Enhydrobacter sp.: one gene and its partner. The protein of the gene in region 2 binds, or shares a complex with, the protein of the main gene of each other region. Links are inferred from orthologs where the notes say so. Each region holds a gene or a part of one and is shown on either strand. Other genes may lie near its edges.

Region 1 (5,127 bases), 820 kb from region 2 along the record:
TCTCGACGCTGACCGGCATCGCCTTCCTGAGCCACCAGGCCGGCTCCTTCCTCGGCGCCTGGGGCGGCGGCTATCTCTTTGATCTCATGGGCTCCTACGACCTCGCCTGGAAGATCGGCGTGCTGATCGGCCTGGTTGCCGGCACCCTGCAGCTCCTGATGAACGACCGGCCGACCGCGCGAGTGGCGGCCGAAGCGGAGGCGGCAGCCGCCTGACATTTCCTGACACGGATCGGGGTGGCGGATTCGGCTGTGGATAGCCATATGCGCTGATCCCGCGCATCGCCTATTCTTGCTCCAGAGATGGCCAAGTCACGCTTACCCGCCGCCGAGCCGCACCGGTACATTTCGATCCGGGGCGCTCGCGAACACAATCTGAAGAACGTCGACCTCGACCTGCCGCGCGACAGGCTGGTCGTGATCACCGGCCTCTCCGGTTCGGGCAAGTCTTCCCTCGCCTTCGATACGATCTACGCCGAAGGCCAGCGGCGCTATGTCGAAAGCCTGTCGGCCTATGCCCGCCAGTTCCTGGAGCTGATGCAGAAGCCCGACGTCGATTCGATCGAGGGCCTCTCGCCGGCCATCTCGATCGAGCAGAAGACGACGTCGCGCAATCCCCGTTCGACCGTTGGCACCGTCACTGAGATCTACGACTACCTGCGCCTGCTGTTCGCCCGCGTGGGCGTGCCCTATTCGCCTGCTACAGGCCTGCCGATCGAGAGCCAGACCGTGTCCCAGATGGTCGATCGGGTGAAGGCGATGCCCGAAGGCACGCGGCTTTACCTGATGGCGCCCATCGTGCGCGGTCGCAAGGGCGAGTACCGCAAGGACCTGCAGGAATTGCAGAAGAAGGGATTCCAGCGCGTCAAGATCGACGGCAGCCTCCACGAGATCGCCGCGGCGCCGGCGCTCGACAAGAAATACAAGCACGATATCGACGTGGTCGTGGACCGGCTGGTGGTGAAGCCCGATCTCGGCAATCGGCTGGCCGACTCGATCGAGACGGCGCTCGACCTCGCCGAAGGGCTTGCGGTGGCCGAGAACGCCGACACCGGCGAGCGGACGATCTTCTCCTCGCGCTTTGCCTGCCCCGTCTCGGGCTTCACGATCGAGGAGATCGAGCCCCGGCTCTTCTCCTTCAACGCGCCGCAAGGCGCGTGCCCGGCCTGCGACGGTCTCGGCGTGAAGATGTTCTTCGATCCGGAGATGGTGGTGCCGGACGATCGCCTGTCGCTGGCCGAGGGCGCGGTCGCGCCGTGGGCCGATTCGTCGGGGCAGTACTACCAGCAGACGCTCGAGAGCATCGCCAAGCACTACAAGGTCAAGATGTCGACGCCCTGGCGCGATCTGCCCAAGAAGGTACGCGACGTCATCCTGCACGGCAGCGCCGGCGAGGCGATCGCCATGCGCTACGACGACGGCATCCGCCAGTACCAGACGACCAAGCCGTTCGAGGGCGTGATCCCCAACCTCGATCGGCGCTGGAAGGAGACCGATTCCTCCTGGGTGCGCGAGGACCTCGAGCGCTTCCAGCACGAGGCGAAGTGCGAGGCATGCGGCGGGGCGCGTCTCAAGCCCGAGGCGCTGGCCGTGAAGATCGGCGGGCTGAACGTGAGCCAGGTCACCGAATTTTCGATCGGCGAGGCGGTGAAGTGGTTCCAGGAGCTCGACCCCAAGCTCACGGCCAAGCAACGCGAAATTGCCGCCCGCATCCTGAAGGAGATCAACGAGCGGCTGGGCTTCCTCGACAATGTCGGCCTTTCCTATCTCACGTTGAACCGCACCTCGGGCACCTTGTCCGGCGGCGAGAGCCAGCGCATCCGCCTTGCCTCGCAGATCGGCTCCGGCCTCACCGGTGTGCTCTACGTGCTCGACGAGCCGTCGATCGGCCTGCATCAGCGCGACAACGACCGGCTCCTGAAGACGCTGACGCGTCTGCGCGATCTCGGCAACACGGTGCTGGTCGTGGAGCACGACGAGGATGCGATCCGCGCCGCCGATCACCTCGTGGACATGGGACCCGGTGCCGGCGCGCATGGCGGCAAGGTGATTGCCGAAGGTACACCCGAGGAAGTGATGCAGAACAGCGCCAGCCTGACCGGGCAGTATCTGTCGGGCTTCCGCCAGATCCCCATCCCGCAGGCGCGGCGCGAGCCGACGGCCCGGGCAAGCAAGGGGAAAGGCCGCTGGCTCACCGTGAAAGGCGCGCGCGCCAACAACCTGCAGAACGTCACGGCCTCCATCCCGCTCGGCACCTTCACCTGCGTCACCGGCGTTTCCGGCTCGGGCAAGAGCACGCTGATCGTCGAGACGCTCTACAAGGCGCTCGCCAAGCGTCTAAACGGTGCGCGCGAGCATCCCGGCCAGCATGACGGCCTGGACGGCATCGGCCATCTCGACAAGATCGTCGACATCGACCAGTCGCCGATCGGGCGCACACCCCGCTCCAATCCCGCGACCTACACAGGCGCCTTCTCGCCGATCCGCGACTGGTTCGCGCAACTGCCCGAATCGACCGAGCGCGGCTACAAGCCCGGCCGATTCTCCTTCAACGTCAAGGGCGGCCGTTGCGAGGCCTGCCAGGGCGACGGTGTCATCAAGATCGAGATGCACTTCCTGCCCGACGTCTACGTCCAGTGCGACGTCTGCAAGGGCAAGCGCTACAACCGCGAGACGCTGGAGATCGCCTTCCGCGGCAAGTCGATCGCCGATGTGCTGGAAATGACGGTCGACGAAGGCGTCGAATTCTTCAAGGCCGTCCCGGTGATCCGCGACAAGCTCCTGACCCTGCAGCAGGTCGGGCTCGGCTACATCCATATCGGCCAGCAAGCGACGACGCTTTCCGGCGGCGAGGCCCAGCGCGTCAAGCTCGCCAAGGAGCTGTCGCGCCGTGCCACGGGACGCACGCTCTACATCCTCGACGAGCCGACCACGGGCCTCCATTTCGAGGACGTGCGCAAGCTCCTCGAGGTGCTGCACCGGCTGGTCGAGGGCGGCAACACCGTTCTCGTGATCGAGCACAATCTCGAGGTCATCAAAACCGCAGACTGGATCCTCGACATGGGACCCGACGGCGGCGCGGGCGGCGGGCGTATCATCGCCGAGGGCCCGCCGGAGGAAATCGTCAAGGTTGCCGAGAGCTACACCGGCCGTTACCTCGCCCGCCTCCTTCCGCGCAGCGCTGCGGCGAAGAAACGGGCATGAACCTTCCTTAACGCCGCTTCCACCTGATCTCGCCCAGCTCGTAGCCGAATTGGCGCTCCACCACCGCGGGCGTCGCGTCCGAGGCGTCTGCCTTGCGCGCGGCAACGCGTGCCTGCGCGATGTCCTTGGGCACATCCAGCCACATCCCCTCGAACGGCACGCCCGCCGTCGCCGCCACCGCCTCCGCCGCCTGTCGCTCCTCCGGCCGGGCGAACACCGCGTCGAGCACGACACTATGGCCGGCGCGCAGGAGGCGCTCGGCGCGCGCCATCATTGCGCCGTAGACCGCGGCCGAGGCCTCGGGCGTATAGCTGCCGGCCGGCATGCGCTCCTCGAGCGCGATGCCGGCGAGCCGCTTGCGCTCGACGTCGCTGCGCACGGCAACGGCGCCCGGCGCGCGGCCGATCTCAGGCGCAAGCTGCAGGGCTTTCGTCGTCTTGCCGCTGCCGGACAGGCCGCCGATCGCCAGCAGCCGCGGCGGCGCCGGCTGCAGGAAAGCGAGGGCCGCGCGCTGGTAGGCGCGGGCCGGCTCATTGTCCGCCCCGCTCACCGCCGTCACCGAGGAATCGACATAGGCCCGGATCGAAGCCCGTCGCGCGAGGAACATCGGCAGCAGCGCCAACGCCTCGTCATGCGGTGCCCCCTCGAGCTCGCCGATGCGCCACAGCCATTCGTTCAGCAGCCGGTTGGCAAGCGCGCGCAGACCGCGATGGCAAAGGTCCATCAGCGCGAAGGCGAGGTCGTACAGCACGTCTATATTGGCGATGCGCTCGGAGAACTCGATCGCGTCGAACGGCACCGGCTTGCCCTCGATCAGCACGATGTTGCGCAGATGCAGGTCGCCGTGGCAGCGCCGGATCGCGCCTTCCTCGACTCGTCGTGCGACGAGATCGACAAAGGGCTCGAGCGACCTTGGCATGGCGTCGGCCAGCGCCTCGCTCATCGCCGGGTCGAGACGCTTGCCCTGCTCGCGCATCTGGCGGATATCCGCCGCAACCGACTGGCGATAGTCGTCGGGACGGCCGAAGCCGTCGCGAATTGGCGGCAAGCCGTCGTGGAAACGGGCAATTCGCGCGCCCAGCGCTCCCATCATCTCGATCGTCAGCGCCCGCTGATCGGCCAGGCGGTCGAACAGCTTGCTGTCGTCGAACCGGCGCATCACGACCAGCGAATCGACGGCGTCGGCCACGGACTCCCCCACTTCGCCGAGCGCAAGTCGATCCGGGCCGGCCCGCCGCACCGGCGCCACTCCAAGATAGACCTCGGGCGCCAGTCTCCGGTTGATGTCGATCTCGGCCTGGCACATCGCCCAGCGTCGATCGGCGGTGGAGAAATCCATATAGGGAAACTTCACCGCGCGCTTGAGCTTGTAGGCACGCTCATCGGTCAGGAAGACCACGGCACCGTGCGTGTCGATGCGCGTCGCGGGCGCCAGACGCCGCTCGAGGAAACCGATTACCTCGGACTGATCCTCCACGACGAACGAGGGGCGCTCCGCTGCCATCAGTCCGGCGCCAGACGAGGTTCGTCGTCGTTCCACGGATCGATGTGCAGGATCACCTCGGCTTGCGGATAGGCCTCGCGGATCGCCGCCTCGATCGAATCGCCGATCACATGCGCGCGGCCGAGCGACATGGTGGGATGCAAGACGACGTGGAGTTGGATGAACTGGGTCAGGCCGGAAGAGCGGGTGCGCAGGTCGTGCACACTGCGCACGCCCGGATGGCGATGCACGATATCGAGGATGCGTGCGCGATCCTGTTCCGGCAGCTCGCGGTCCATCAGGACATCGATCGAGGTCCGCCCGATGGTCCAGGCGCCGGTCACGAGATAGACGGCGACGCCCAGCGCCACCGCGAGATCGATCAGAGGCTGATCGAGACGGCTCGCGGCCAGGATGCCTGCGCCCACGGCGATGTTCGTG
Region 2 (8,358 bases):
CGGGACCGCACACAGCACCAGCAGCAACGTCATGAGGATGCGGCCGCCGACGCGATCGGTCCAGAGGCCGAGCGGCAATCGGAAAAGAGAGCCGGTGAGGATCGGCGTGGCTGTCAGTAGCCCGAACTGCGTCGAATCGAGCTGCAGCTCGCGGCGCAGAGGAATGCCGATTACCCCGAACATCATCCACACCGCGAAGCATATGGTGAACGCCCAGGTGGTGACGATCAGCACGATGATGTTACGCCGGCCAGACACGCTGTTCTCCCCCGTAAATCGCCCAGGTGAGACCATGAAATCCTGCCAGGAGCTTACATGGACCCGAAAGCACGTCCATACGCATTTCCGCACATACCGTCTCCGCCCTCGACAACGGTGCATACGGCGACAGGCCAGCCTCGGAAGCCATGTCGTCCTGAACGAAGCGGTGGACCTTGCGATAGATCAAGGATCGTTCGCCACGTTTGGAGCACCGGGAACGGTTGCCTGGAGTGACGAACACCAGGTCCTATGTTAATGAGAATATGATATGTTGATCGGCATATCCTGAAGGTAAGGTGCCCGTCAGCGCCGCACGCAAGGCCCGCACCAGGGCCGAGATCTTCGAGCATGCCGCCCGCCTGTTCCGGTTGCGCGGCTATGCCGGCACCAACATCGACGACATCATGCTGGCGGCCGGCCTCACGCGCGGCGCCTTCTATGCCCACTTCAGGTCGAAGGGCGATCTTTTTGCCGAAGTGATCCTCGCCGGGCACGGCCTGCTGGCCGCGGTGCGCGCCTCGGATGCGGAGACGGCCCTCGCCCTCTACCTCGACAAGGCGGCGCTTGCGGCCAATGCCCAGGCATGCACGCTGGCGTCGCTCCCGGGCGACGTCGCTCGCGCGCCGATGGCGGCGCGTCTGGCCTATGCCAACATCCTCTACGCCCTGATCGGAGAGCTGGCCCGCGGCCGGCGAGGACGCCGGCTCGATGCCGATGCGACCACCGTGGCCATCCTGGCCGTCGGAGCGCTCGCCCTGGCCCGCGCCTGCGGCGACACGCGGCTCAGGGATTGGTTGCTGCGCTGCGCCAGGCGGGCGGCGCTCCCGCTTCTCAAGCCGCGAGCTTCGCCATCGCGGAAACGATCCCGGTCACGCCGGAAAGCCGCTGGCGCTCGTCCGGCCAGACGCGCTGCACGATCACGCGCTGGTCGGGCCTCGCCTTGACCAGAGGCGCGTTCTTCTGGATCCAGCCGATCAGGCGGTCGGGCTTGGGGAACCTGTTGTCGTGGAAGCTGAAGACGACGGCCTTCTCGCCCGCATCGATCTTCTCGACCGAGGCGGCGCGACACAGGAGCTTCAGCGACACGGTCTTCAGCAGGAACTCGGCCTCGGGCGGCATCTTGCCGAAGCGGTCCACCAGCTCGGCGGCAAAGGCATCGATGTCGTCCTGGCTGGTCAGGCTGCCGAGCCGCCGGTAGAGCCCCATGCGGACGGAAAGGTCGGCGACGTACTCTTCGGGAATCAGGACGGGAATGCCGAGATTGAGCTGCGGCGACCATTCGGCCCGTGCCGCCTCCTGCGCGCGACCGCGCGCGGACGCCACGGCCTCCTCGAGGAGCTGCTGGTAGAGCTCGATGCCGACCTCGCGGATATGGCCGGACTGCTCCTCGCCCAGGAGATTGCCGGCGCCCCGGATGTCGAGGTCGTGGCTCGCGAGCTGGAAGCCGGCGCCCAGCGTGTCGAGCGTCTGCATCACCTCGAGCCGCTTCGACGCCGCCTCGTTCAACGCCCGGCCCGGCGGCACGGTGAGATAGGCATAGGCCCGGGTCTTGCCGCGACCGATGCGGCCCCGGAGCTGGTAGAGCTGCGCCAGGCCGAACATGTCGGCGCGGTGGATGATCATCGTGTTGGCGTTGCGGATGTCTAGCCCGCTTTCCACGATGTTGGTCGACAACAGGACATCGAACTTGCCGTCGACGAAATCCTGCATCGTGTTCTCGATCGCGGTGGCTGACAGGCGACCGTGGGCCATGCCCATGCGGATCTCGGGCACCAGCTCGCGCAACTGCTCGGCGACACCCGCGAGATCCTCGATGCGCGGGCAGACATAGAAGCTCTGCCCGCCGCGATACTGCTCGCGTAACAGCGCCTCGCGGACCGTGACCGGGTCGAACGGCGTCACGAAAGTGCGCACGGCCAGGCGATCCACCGGTGGCGTGGCGATCAGGCTCATGTCGCGCACGCCGGTCAAAGCCAGTTGCAGGGTGCGCGGGATGGGCGTGGCGGTGAGGGTCAGCACATGGACATCGGCCCGCAGCTCCTTCAGCCGCTCCTTGTGGGCGACGCCGAAATGCTGCTCCTCGTCCACGATGAGCAGGCCGAGATCCTTGAACTCGATGCTTTTGGCGAGGAGCGCATGCGTGCCGACCACGATATCGACCGTGCCCTCCTTCAGCCCCGCCTTGGTCTCCTTCGCTTCCTTGGCGCTCACCAGACGCGACAGCCGCCCGATCCTGAGCGGCATGCCCTCGAAGCGCTCGACGAAGGTCCGGTGATGCTGTCGCGCCAAGAGCGTCGTCGGCCCGATGACGGCCACCTGCTTGCCCGACATCGCCGCCACGAAAGCGGCGCGCAACGCCACTTCGGTCTTGCCGAAGCCGACGTCACCGCAAACCAGGCGATCCATCGGCTTGCCGGACCCGAGATCGTCGATCACGTCGGCGATCGCCTGCAGCTGGTCGTCGGTCTCGGCGTAGGGGAAGCGGGCGCAGAACTCGTCGTAGAGTCCTTCCGGCGGGCTCATCGTCTCGCCGCGCTGGACGGCGCGCTCGGCGGCGATCCGGATCAGCCGGTCGGCCATGTCGGCGATGCGCTGCTTGAGCCTGGCCTTGCGTGACTGCCAGGCGACGCCGCCCAGCCGATCGAGCTGGGCGCCCTCCTCCGCATTTCCGTAGCGGCTCAGCACGTCGATGTTCTCGACCGGCACGAAGAGCTTGTCGCCACCCTCGTAGGTGAGCCGCAGGCAGTCGTGGCGCGCATTCTGGATCTCGAGCGTGACCAGCCCTTCGTAGCGCCCGACGCCGTGCTCGCGATGCACGACGAGATCACCGTCGCTGAGCGCGGAGGCCTCGGCGATGAACCGCTCCGAGGGGCGGCGCTTCCTGGCCGGCCGGGAGAGCCGGTCGCCCAGGATGTCCTCCTCGCCGACGACTTCCAGCCCGTCGAGGATGAAACCGTGCTCCAGAGGCCAGACCGCGACGCCGACTGCACCAGGCGGCAGGCCCAGCACTGTCGCATAGTCGTTCACCGGAACGGGCGTCGTCGCGCCATGTTCCTGCAGGAGATGCTGCAGGCGCGCCGCCGACCCTTCAGTGTAGCTGGCGATCAGAACACGCCGCCCCGACTCGTTGGCCGCCTTGATGTGCTCGGCAACCTCGTCGAACAGGTTGACGCCTTGGGTGGTGCGGGCCTTGGCGAAGCCGTCGTGGCGCCGCCCGCCCAGATCGATGGCATCGGCGGCCTCGGGCGGCGCATCGAAGCTCGTGAACTGGACGACGCTGTGGTTCTCCAGCAGGGCTTCCCACTGCGATGGCTTGAGATAGAGTCGCTCCGGCGGCATCGGCTTGTAGTCCGCGCCGCCGCTCATGCCGCCCTTGGCGCCGGTCTTCTGGCGCGCCTCGTAGTAGTCGACGATCAGCTCGTGCCGCGCCTCGAGCGCCTCCCTGAGCTGATGATCGTTCGTGATGATCGCTCCGGGGCAGTAATCGAGGATCGTCTCCATCCGTTCGTGAAACAGAGGCAGCCAGTGCTCCATGCCGACATGGCGCTGGCCGGCGGACACGGCCTCGTAGAGCACATCCTCGCCGGCGACATTGCCGAACAGCTCGCGATAGCCGCTGCGGAACCGCGCGATGCTGTCGCGCGTGAGCAGCACTTCGCTCACGGGCAGAAGCACGACCAGATCGCGCTCGCCCGTCGAGCGCTGGCTCATCGGATCGAAGGAACGGATCGCTTCGAGCGTGTCGCCGAACAGGTCGAGGCGCAGCGGCTCGGGCGTGCCAGGCGGGAAAAGATCGACCAGCCCGCCGCGGACTGCGAACTCGCCAGGCTCCATGACCGTATCGGCCCGGCCGTAGCCGTTTTCGCCCAGGAACTTCGTGAGCGAGGCCACCTCGACGGTCTGTCCCTTGCGCAGCACCGTCGCCGCCTCGGCATAGAGGTTATGCGGCGGCACCCGCTGCAGGACCGCGCCGGCAGAGGCCAGGATCACCCGGGCCGGCGCTCCCGGTTTGCGCGGCGCCGCAAGCCGCGCCAGTGTCTCCAGCCGCTCGGCGACGATATCCGGATGAGGCGACAGTCTGTCATAGGGCAGGCAGTCCCAGGCCGGGAAAACCAGCACCTCGCGCCCGGGTGCGAAGAAGCGCAGCCCGTCCTGCAGGCGTTCGAGCCGCTGGCCGTCGCGCGCCACGTGCAGAATGTCCTGGCCGCCGGTGGTGCGCACGATCTCGCTCAGCACCAGCGCGTCGGCGCCCTCGGGCAGGCCGGCGATGGTCCAGCGGCCGGCCTTGCGATGCAGCACGGCCAAACGTTCGGCAAGCGACGACACTCAGAACCTCACACGGAACGCCAGGAACCGGCGCAGCACCGGCGTGTCGGCCTCCGGCGGCACGGGCACCCTGCCGGCGACCCAGTCGAAGATCTCGTTGTCGCCGACCTCGAGCAGCCGCTCGTACTGGTCGAGCTCGACGGCGCCGAATTCGGCGATGTGGGCGCGTGCGAACTGGCCAAGGAGAATGTCGTTCTCCTTGTTGCCGCGATAGACACTGCGATAGAGCAAACGCTTGCGCCGCGTCTCCAGTTCGAGAGCTTCGCCCATCTTTTCCCCAGGGTTCGGCCGAAAAAGGGCGTAGCATATAGGCGGCGGGGATGGCGAAGTCACGCGGCCCGAAACCAGACCTCTCATGCGTCCGCAGAGCCTCACCCCCCTCTTCGCCCAAGTGACGTCCCTGCCTGGCATCGGGCCGCGCCTGGGCAAGCTCGTGGAAAGACTCGCCGGGCCGCTGGTGGTGGACCTGCTGTGGCACCTGCCCTTCGCCGTCGTCGACCGGCGCAAGGCCCCCCGGATCGCCGAGGCCAGGGCCGGCGAGGTCGCCACGATCACGGTCAAGGTCGGCCAGCATCTCGTGCCCCGCAATTCGCGCCAGCCCTACCGGGTCTGGTGCTCGGATGACAGCGGTGATCTTTGCCTCGCCTTCTTCAATGGCCGCGAGGATTACCTGAAGCGGCTGTTGCCGCCGGGCGAGGTGCGCGTGGTGAGCGGCAAGGTGGAGATCTACCAGGGCGAGCTGCAGATGACGCACCCCGACCATGTCGTTCCTCTGGATCAGCGCGACTCCATCTTGCGCGTCGAGCCGGTGTACGGCCTGACGGCCGGCCTTACCCAGAAGCCTTTGCAGAAGGCGATCGCCGGAGCCGTGGAGCGTGCGCCGGGCCTGCCCGAATGGACGGATCCGGCTTACCTCGCCCGTCAGCATTGGCCGGGCTGGAAGTCGGCTCTCGAACAGGTGCACTCGCCGGCCGCGGAAGCCGATCTGCTGCCCCAGCATCCGGCCCGGGCGCGACTGGCTTTCGACGAACTGCTGGCGAGCCAGCTCGCGATCGCTCTCATACGCCATCACAACCGCACCGTGGCAGGGCGTTCGACGAAGGGCGATGGCCATCTGCGCGATCGGGCGCTGGCCTCCCTGCCCTTCGAGCTCACCGCGAGCCAGAGGGCGGCGATCGACGAGATCGCCGTCGATCTCGCCCGGCCCGAGCGCATGGTCCGGCTGCTGCAGGGCGATGTCGGCAGCGGCAAGACCCTGGTTGCCTTCCTCGCCATGCTGATTGCGGCGGAAGCAGGCGCGCAGGCCGCATTGATGGCCCCGACCGAGCTGCTCGCCCGCCAGCACTACGTCACCATCGCACCGCTCGCGGAAGCGGCCGGCGTGACGCTCGCGCTGCTCACCGGCAGGGACGGCCAGCGCCAGAAGAAGGCGACGCTCGAGGGGTTGGCGTCGGGTTCGATCCGGCTCGTCGTTGGCACGCACGCGCTGGTGCAGGAGGATGTCGAGTTCGCGGACCTGGCCCTTGCCGTCGTGGACGAGCAGCATCGCTTTGGCGTCCATCAGCGCATGGCGCTCTCGTCCAAGAGCCATGCTGTCGATCTGCTGGTGATGACGGCAACACCGATCCCGCGCACGCTGATGCTGGCCGCCTATGGCGATCTCGACGTCTCCAAGCTCACCGAGAAGCCGGCCGGTCGTCAGCCCATCGATACCCGCACCATTCCGTTGGAGCGCATCGGCGAGGTGGTCGATGCCGTCGGCCGCACGATCGCTACGGGAGCGCGCATATACTGGGTCTGCCCCCTGGTCGAGGAGTCGGAGGAAGTCGACCTTGCCAACGCCCAGGAACGCCACCGCCTGCTCGGTGAGCGCTTTCCCGGCAAGGTCGGGCTGGTCCATGGGCGGATGAAGGGGGCCGAGCGCGAAGCTGCGATGGCGGCCTTCGCCGACGGCCGGCTTTCCATCTTGGTGGCGACCACGGTGATCGAGGTCGGCGTCGACGTGCCGGCGGCGACAGTGATGGTGATCGAACATGCCGAGCGCTTCGGCCTTGCTCAGCTCCATCAGTTGCGTGGAAGAGTCGGCCGCGGCGCCGCCAGGTCGACCTGCCTTCTGCTCTATGCGCAGCCACTCGGCGAGACCGCAAGAGCCCGCCTTGGCATCATGCGCGAAACGGAGGACGGGTTCCGCATCGCCGAGGAGGATTTGCGGCTGCGCGGCGCGGGCGAGCTGTTGGGCACGCGACAGAGCGGCCTGCCGGATATGCGGCTTGCCGACCTTTCCGCTCACGCCGACCTGCTCGAGGCCGCCCGCGACGATGCCCGACTGACGATCGAGCGCGATCCCGATCTTCGGTCGCCGCGCGGCGAGGCGCTGCGCGCCCTGCTCTATCTCTTCCGCCGCGACGACGCCGTGCGCACGCTACGTGCCGGTTAGCCCTGTCCGAGCTTGGAGACGTAGCTGCGAAGAGCGTCGTGGGCGGCATCGAACGCCTTTTGCGCGTCCTCGTGCTTCTTGGCGATGCCCTGAAGATCGTCCTCCTGCTGGTCGAGCATGCCGAGGTAGCGGCGCTGCAGGTCGCTGTTGGCCGGCACGCTCGCGAGGTTCTCGCGCACGCGGGCCTGCTCCTGCACGATCTTCTGGTGCTGGCTCTCGACCTCCTTGAGCTGGCGCCGGGCGTCGGCGACGGCCTGCTGAAGCTGCACGACCTTGGCCAGCGCCTCGCGCGTCTTGCCGTCGAATTCCTGTGCCGAGGCGAGGACCTTGATCTGGTCGACCGGTCCGTCGATCAGGCGCAGCACCTGCTGCTGGGTCTGCTCCTGGACCACGTCGAACACCTGCGTCTGCTCACCGCCTGCCAGCTTGAACAGCAGGCGGTACTTGCCCTCACTGATCTCGACGCCCTTGGGATCGGGCTTGACCAGCGTCCAGCCCGGCAGGCGCGTCTGGGTCACGATCAGGTCGCGGGTGGCGCGCGACGGTCCGCGAATGCGGTAGGTGACCGTCTGGCGCTGCCGCCGGCCATAGCGCAGGACACCGTCGGCGATGGTACCGTTTGCGATCTGCTCGGTTCGCGCCGCGTCCTGCTCGATCGTGATCTTGTCGTCGAGCGCAAAGGGCAGCAGGCGGGTCTCTCCGACCGGCAGGCCGGCAAGCTCGGCATCGCCGGCGTACGTGAGGTCGCTGCCCTTGCCGCGCTGGTAGATGGTGACGATGCCGGGCGGCAGGCCGGTCTCGCCGTCGTTGGTGAGGCGCACGGCCGCGAGCGGATTGCGCGCCGCGGTTTCAGGCTGGTAGAGCGCGATGCGCTGGCCGGCCACTTCGCGATCGAGGAACGGAACGGAGAGCGTGCGGCCGTTCTCGACACTGACGGGCCGGGGGAACTTGAACGTCACCTGCGTCACCGCCTCCTGCGCTTCGAGCTGCTCGGCGGCGGCGGCAAGCTTCGGCAGGGCGATCGCCGCCTTCGGCGCCTGCTCGCCGTAGCGTTGCGCGGGAGCAGCCGGAGACGGCGCGGGCGGCGGGGGCGGCGCGGCCATCGCCACTGCACCGCGATCCACGGTCGGCATCAACCGCCCGGCGACTTCGATCGGCAGCTCGGGGCGGTGGGCGTAGTAGGCGTCGTAGAGCGCCTGGTGGAAGGCCACCGGCCGGCCGGAAACAAGCGTCAGCTCGACATCCTTCCAGTCCCGGCCGCTCAAATTCTCGATCGTGGCCCAACCCTGCAGGATCGACCGCGGCGTTCCCGCATCGGGCGGCAGAGTGAGCCG

Evidence for each region.
Region 1: the proteins of mfd (region 2) and uvrA are in contact, whole or in part, in a crystal structure (PDB 4DFC), measured with the Escherichia coli proteins. The link is inferred for Enhydrobacter sp. from one-to-one orthologs.

What each region holds. Positions count from the first base shown.
Region 1 is NZ_CP126889.1:3,966,011-3,971,137, reverse strand. What follows is about bases 1-3,403. They hold uvrA (excinuclease ABC subunit UvrA), read left to right. Parts: upstream 1-302; coding sequence 303-3,203; downstream 3,204-3,403. Other genes in these bases: OJF58_RS19820 (bifunctional aminoglycoside phosphotransferase/ATP-binding protein), read right to left, coding at 3,211-3,403; OJF58_RS19830 (MFS transporter), read left to right, coding at 1-215. In the rest of the region: more of OJF58_RS19820, read right to left, coding at 3,404-4,707; OJF58_RS19815 (cation diffusion facilitator family transporter), read right to left, coding at 4,707-5,127. UniProt on the Escherichia coli protein: The UvrABC repair system catalyzes the recognition and processing of DNA lesions. UvrA is an ATPase and a DNA-binding protein. A damage recognition complex composed of 2 UvrA and 2 UvrB subunits scans DNA for abnormalities.
Region 2 is NZ_CP126889.1:4,786,505-4,794,862, reverse strand. Bases 893-4,966 are described here. They hold mfd (transcription-repair coupling factor), read right to left. Parts: upstream 4,588-4,966; coding sequence 1,093-4,587; downstream 893-1,092. Other genes in these bases: recG (ATP-dependent DNA helicase RecG), read left to right, coding at 4,943-4,966; OJF58_RS23880 (succinate dehydrogenase assembly factor 2), read right to left, coding at 4,588-4,857; OJF58_RS23890 (TetR family transcriptional regulator), read left to right, coding at 893-1,205. In the rest of the region: OJF58_RS23895 (MFS transporter), read right to left, coding at 1-258; more of OJF58_RS23890, read left to right, coding at 558-892; more of recG, read left to right, coding at 4,967-7,024; OJF58_RS23870 (DUF4139 domain-containing protein), read right to left, coding at 7,021-8,358. UniProt on the Escherichia coli protein: Couples transcription and DNA repair by recognizing RNA polymerase (RNAP) stalled at DNA lesions. Mediates ATP-dependent release of RNAP and its truncated transcript from the DNA, and recruitment of nucleotide excision repair machinery to the damaged site.